Thalassoroseus pseudoceratinae: one gene and its partner. The protein of the gene in region 1 binds, or shares a complex with, the protein of each later gene. Links are inferred from orthologs where the notes say so. Each region holds a gene or a part of one and is shown on either strand. Other genes may lie near its edges.

Region 1 (3,261 bases):
TTGCTTCCTCGGTTCCGGCGGTATCGGCGAAGTTCGCCCACGCTTCTTCGACGGCCAATCGAGTTTCGAGCGACTGCCGATGCGTCTCTTCCAACTCCGTTCGGAATTGATCGAGTCGCTCCCGTCGCCGATCCAACTCAGCCGCGTACTCACCGAAGGTGGCATACTGCTGATCGAGAGTCGCTTGTTGGACGGAACGCTCCTCCATCCACTTTTGACGTTCCTCAGCCACCTGTTCCCGATCCGCCTGGAGTTCCGCTTGAATGAGTTCCCGTTGCTCGGCCAGAGCGTCTCGCTCTCGTTCGATCGAGGCTTCCGTTTCCGCCAACCGTTTGCGGTGTTGCCGCAATTGCTCCCGACCGCGACGAGTTAAGTCTTCCTGCCAAAGCAAATGCTGACGTTGCTTCTGGCGTTCGCGTCGGGCTTCTAGCTTTTCGGCTTTGAGTTCCTCACGACTTTTCTTCAGGTGTTCTTCTTGGAAATGGCGACGGTTATCGAAGTTGGCTTGTTCTTGGCGGAAGTGTTCAACGGCCGTTGTATGACGTTCTTCGATTTCCCGACGATGCGTCTCGAAATCCTGCTGCTCGGCGGCCAGAGACTCCGACTGCGATTGGAATTTGGTGTTCCATTCGTCTTGGCGTTGTTGGAACTCGGCGTCTCGTTCGGCTTGCCGTTCGGCCATCTCGGTTTCGAGTTGGGTTCGCAACTCCGTGAGTTCTTGTTCGCCTTGTTCGCGGAGCTTTTGCAACTCATTGCGTTCGGCATCGCACTCCTGTTTCCAGGTGTCCTTCTCTTCTTGGAACTTTGCCCGTTCGGCATCGAGTTCCACCCGCACCGCTTCCACGAGCTGTTTTCGCTCTTGCTCGAGAAGTTGATCGACCGCTTCGAGAGCCGCTTCGTGATCGCGACGGTGCTGGTCGACTTCCTGAGCGAATCGTCCGCGTTCGGTGGCCAACTCCGCACGGGATTCTTCCAACTCCTCGCGTTCGGTGGCCAATTCCGCCAAGACACTTTCGCGAAGCGTCTCGCGTTCACTCAACAGTGCCCTGCGAGCCTGGTCTAATTCATCCGCACGCGACGCAATTTCCTGATTGAGTTGCTCGGACTCCGCAAATCGCGAATCGAGTTCCCGATCTCGCTGGTCCGCTAGCTGGACACGTTCGCGAATAGCCTGATCTGCTTGGGACTTCTCCTCGATCCACGCAGAACGATCGCGTTCGAAGGCTTCAATTTGCTCGCGAAGGGCTTGCTCGGCGGCTTCGACCTGGGCCAACCGGTTTTGAAGATTCTCCGCCGCTTGGGACGCTTCGTGGAGGGCGTCGCGTTCATCCGCCAAGGCCGACAAAGGACTGCCAGCTTTCGGTTTGACAGCAGGCGAGAGACGAGATGGCGGGGCAAGCTTGAGATGCGGTTCGGGCGCAGCATCAGCCCCCGGCTGATTCGGTACCGACGTGGGGCGAGCTGCGCTCATGGTGGGAATCCTTTCCCGATTGTTGTTGGAAACGAACCACGGACACTTGCTTCATCCATCCACAAGCATCCGGGAGGGGCTGGGATCAACCAGCCGAAGCGTCAAGAACTTGCACGAATTGCTCTTTGGGAGTCAGACCGACGAAGCGGCCGTTGTCGGCGATTTCGCCATTCTTGAACAGCAATACGGTTGGGATCGCACTGATACCCAGCGACTGAGGAACCTGCATGTTTTCGTCGGTGTTCATTTTGCCGACTTTGACTTTGCCTTGGTAGTCAGCAGCCAATTCGTCGATGGTCGGACCCAGACGTTTGCACGGTCCGCACCATGGAGCCCAGAAGTCGACCAAGACTGGTTGATCGGACTGCAAAACTTCCGATTCGAAGTTGTCGTCTGTGAAGGTCATTGTGGCATCGGACATAGGTCGTCATTCTCGTTGAAAAGGTGATCGGACTGGAAAAGCGATCAATCGCTGTCAATTGATTTCCAAGTACCTGTTTTTCCAAATCGCCGCAATTATAGGGGGCGCCCAAACCGTGTCAACGCGAGCTAGTTAGTGTTGGTGACATTGTGTTCATGTTCCTGGCAGTTTATTGTCGTTGCATTCGTGCACGACCGGGCCCCTCGCTATCGCGATTTTGGCCGCTAGTTTTCCTAACCGATATAACCCGCAAAGTCGACCGAAACAATTTTCAAGTCGTTGCTGTAACTTGAGTAACGACTTGCGACGTTTTCGTAACCGGAAAGGTGAAAGGGTCATTGACACTGCTTCCAAAAGGTCGGTACAACGGAGGTAAGTTCGTGAATGATTCTGGACTCGGCCCTCCTCTTTCACTTCCTTGGCTACATTAACCCGAAGGATATGACATGAAATCGTTGTCCGGCCCGATTGTGCTGGTGTGCGGACTATTGGCGAGTGTTGCCGGTCCCACGTCCATCCAGGCATGCCTGTTCCCCAGTTACTACTCGAACTACACCCCAACCTATGCCGTTGGATATGGTTACAGTTCCTACTACGCGCCGTCTTACGCATCGTATCCGACTTATTCTGCCTATTATGGCGGGAGCTCGTGCTGCGGAACAACGAGCTATGCGATGCCATCGGCTTGCGACTCCTGTGGAAGTTGCAGCCCGTGCAACAGCTGTGTAAGTGGATGCAGTGCATCTCCTTGCGGCAGTTGTGGATACGGTGACTGTGCCAGCGGAAACTGCGTGAGTGGTTGCAGCAATGGAAACTGCTCGACCGGCGATTGCGGAGTTTCCGGCAGCAGCCCCGCCATTCCGAGTGACGGCCCAAGTGATCGTCCATACGATCGCAGCCCAACACCGGCGGACGGCGATCGACCGCGAACGTTCATCGAAGAACAAGCTGACGAAGAACCCCGCCCACGCGACGATCCAGGTTTCTATCGAGACCGGGAGCGGGATCGTGATCTCGATCGGGGATACGACGGAACGGGTTCCGGCTCGCCGATGCAACCTGATGGTTTTGGTCCACGCGATGCGGGACCGACCCCGACATTTAACAATTCCAATCGGCCGGACCCACGAAACTTGATCCGGCACCAAGCCACTCCGCGGTTCGAGATGCCAGACCAGAACAGTTGGGACCCCAAGCCAGCTCCCGCACTGGATCTGGACGACAAAATCGCTCGCCGACCGATTCTGCAACCAGCTCGATTCATCGCAGGAAATCGAGATGCTTGGAAGCCGGTCGTTCTTCAGCAACCGACCAATGAGGGGTGGGTTTCGGCTCCATCGCGAACTCAATTGGTACAGAAGTAAACATT
Region 2 (3,098 bases), on another replicon or contig:
CTTTCGTAGCAACGAATGGCGGCCATTTTCTTTTCGATTTCGTGGCTGATATCGAGGACGAATTTCGGTTGTGGTCGAATCCGCAGATGGATACTCCAAAAATAGTAGATTTTCGGAGGCCAAAACGGCTCGCCAAGCATGTCGCTTTTCGACAGCTTCGCCCAGAATCGCGCATCATCGACAAGTTGACTCGCAGCCACGTGATCGGGATGGGCGTCCTGCCAATAAGGTGCGAGCAGCACGCGCGGTCGGGTCAACCGAAAGACTTGTGCCAGTTGACGTTTCGCTTCGAGCGTGTTCTCCAAACTGCGGTTGGTTAAACCGAGTTCGTATCGCCAAGTGAGGTCGAGAATCTTCGTTGCCGCCGCTGTTTCTCGCCGACGGATTTCCGGTGATCCATGCGGCGTTGGTTCGCCATTTGTCAGTTCGACCACTCCGACACGCAGACCTTCGGACCGGCATTTCGAAATCGTACCGCCAACGCTGATTTCCGCGTCATCGGGATGCGGAGCGACCACTAAAATGTCCAGCGGTTCTTCCAACGGCTTCAAGGGTGTCTCCCAATATGACGGAACACGGCAATTCGAATCGGCACCGGTCTGCAAGAGTTGCCAGCCGTTGGCAACTTTCGTATCGTTTCCTACCGTAAGTTCTCCGAGGCAGCCCACGCAAGTGCGGCAAGAGCCTTCGGTTCACATTATTCTTATGGTGTTCACGCCTGTTGACTGCGTCGGGGGGTGAACGTCGATCGTTCGGCGTGGTCGGTTATTGAAGGGACATCCCGGTGGCAGAAAAAGTAGTGATTATTGGTTCGGGACCGTCGGGATGGGCCTCCGCAATCTACGCTGCCCGCGCGGAATTGGAACCGCTCGTCTTCGAGGGAGCCGAAACCGAGGAAAACCGCGTCCAAGGAACAATGCCTCTCGGTCAGCTCAACCTCACAACGGAAGTCGAGAACTACCCTGGGTTTGCAGCTGGTGACATGGGTGGTTACCTCGATTCCGCGTTGCCCGAAGAACTCGTCCCTTATCGCGATCCTAAAGCCGAATCGCATCGTGCCGTTACCGGTCCTGAGTTGATGGAACTCATGCGGCAACAAGCCAAGAACTTCGGCACACGGATCGTGACCGACGACATTGTCGAAGTTGATTTCTCGCAAAAGCCATTCAAACTCAAGGCAAAATCGGGTGATGTCGTCGAAGCGCACGCGGTGATTATTTCCACTGGCGCTCGTGCAAACTGGCTGAATTTGGAAAGCGAAAACAAGTACAAGAACCAAGGCGTTTCCGCATGTGCCGTTTGTGATGGGGCATTGCCACGGTTCCGGAACAAGCCGCTGGTTGTCATCGGTGGTGGCGACAGTGCGATGGAAGAGGCGACGTACCTCACGAAATTCGCGAGCCAAGTCCATCTCGTTCACCGTCGTGAAGAACTCCGGGCCAGCCCGATCATGGCGGAACGCGCGAAAAACAACCCGAAAATCACGTTCGAATGGAACTCCGAAGTCGATGAAGTTTTCGGCAATGACGAAAACGGCGTCACCGGGGTCCGCCTGAAGAGCACCAAGACTCCCGGCGAAACGAAGGACATCGAAGCCAGCGGAATGTTCGTCGCAATCGGCCATACGCCGAATACGGCATTCCTGAAGGATCAGGTCGAACTCAACGAATCGGGTTACATCGTCTGGAAGACCCCATTCCGCACACACACAAGCGTTGAGGGCGTGTTCGCTGGTGGTGATGTCGCCGACGACCATTATCGCCAAGCCGTCACCGCAGCCGGAACTGGTTGCATGGCCGCTCTTGATGCCCAACATTACTTAGAAGAACACGGTTTAGCCTGAAAGAATCATTGATGTTGACCGAATCTGGATGCCGAAGCCGTCAATCGCGGCTTTGGAACGCGCTCCCTGAAAGTGTGGAATGGGTGTTGATTGCCGACCCTCGGCATGTGCAATACCTCTGCAATTTTTGGGTGAATCCCATTAGTTTCTCGCATGGCGAGCGTGGGCTGCTGTTGCTCGAACGTGAACACGGCTCGACGTTGTTGGCCGACAATTTCTCACTACGCTCCGCCGCATCAACACCGTTTGTTGATCGCGAAGTCGATCAAACTTGGTACGACCATCGGAACTCAGTCGATAACCGCGATCATGCCCTGATCGCGGCGTTGAAATCCGTTTCCGAACGGCTTTACGGATACAACGGTGCCGTCGAGGCTGAATGGTTGCCCGTCGGAGCGTACGAAGTGTTGGGGCTCGATCACGAGCAACATTCCGTTTCGGCAGAACCCAACAAACGCCCGGGTTTGTCGGTCGATCTGGGAACGACATTGCGAGAGCTTCGACGGCAAAAAGAAGCCGATGAAATCGCATTGTTGAAGCAGTGCATGCAAGCCGGTGACGCCGGCCACGCCCGTGCACGTGAATTCATTGAACCGGGCGTTACCGATCTCGATGTGTACCGCGAAGTTCAGTCGGCCGCGATTGCAGCTGCCGGGCGACCGGCGATCGTCTATGGAGATTTCCGCGCAACGAACGCAAAAACGTTCAAAGCCGGTGGTCTACCTGCCAACAAAACATTGGAAGACGGTGACATGTTCATCTTGGATTACTCCGTGATGATCGATGGATACCGCAGCGACTTCACAAACACCTACGCCGTCGGTAAACCTTCCGACGAGCAGGAAATGATCTTCCGTCTTTGCGAAGCGGCATTGGCAGCGGGTGAAGCGTCGCTTCGAGCCGGAGTCGCGGCAAAGGACGTGTTCGCAGCCACGACGAAACCATTTGACGAGGCCGGTTACGGTCCGTTGACCCACCACGCGGGTCACGGTCTTGGTCTCGGCCACCCCGAAGCACCGATCCTTGTTCCGGAAAGCACCGACAGTCTCATTGCAGGAGACGTCGTCACGATCGAACCGGGGTTGTACATCGAAGGCATCGGCGGTGTCCGGATCGAGAATAACTATCTCATCCTCGATGGTGGTGCCGAGAAATTGAACAACCACCTCATTGCCCTCACCTAGTGGACGGGGAATTATGTCCCGTTCGCTTCCATGGCTCGACGCCGAACTCGAGCAACTCCAGGCCGACGGTT

The links.
Region 2: the proteins of trxA (region 1) and G6R38_RS11345 are in contact, whole or in part, in a crystal structure (PDB 1F6M), measured with the Escherichia coli proteins. The link is inferred for Thalassoroseus pseudoceratinae from one-to-one orthologs.

What each region holds. Positions count from the first base shown.
Region 1 is NZ_JAALXT010000005.1:62,380-65,640, reverse strand. What follows is about bases 225-3,160. They hold trxA (thioredoxin), read right to left. Parts: upstream 1,893-3,160; coding sequence 1,557-1,892; downstream 225-1,556. Other genes in these bases: G6R38_RS18100 (hypothetical protein), read left to right, coding at 2,339-3,160; G6R38_RS18110 (coiled-coil domain-containing protein), read right to left, coding at 225-1,471. Also shown: more of G6R38_RS18110, read right to left, coding at 1-224; more of G6R38_RS18100, read left to right, coding at 3,161-3,256. UniProt on the Escherichia coli protein: Participates in various redox reactions through the reversible oxidation of its active center dithiol to a disulfide and catalyzes dithiol-disulfide exchange reactions.
Region 2 is NZ_JAALXT010000003.1:302,730-305,827, reverse strand. The notes cover bases 41-2,813. They hold G6R38_RS11345 (thioredoxin-disulfide reductase), read left to right. Parts: upstream 41-784; coding sequence 785-1,843; downstream 1,844-2,813. Other genes in these bases: G6R38_RS11340 (M24 family metallopeptidase), read left to right, coding at 1,855-2,813; bshB1 (bacillithiol biosynthesis deacetylase BshB1), read right to left, coding at 41-551. In the rest of the region: more of bshB1, read right to left, coding at 1-40; more of G6R38_RS11340, read left to right, coding at 2,814-3,027; bioF (8-amino-7-oxononanoate synthase), read left to right, coding at 3,041-3,098.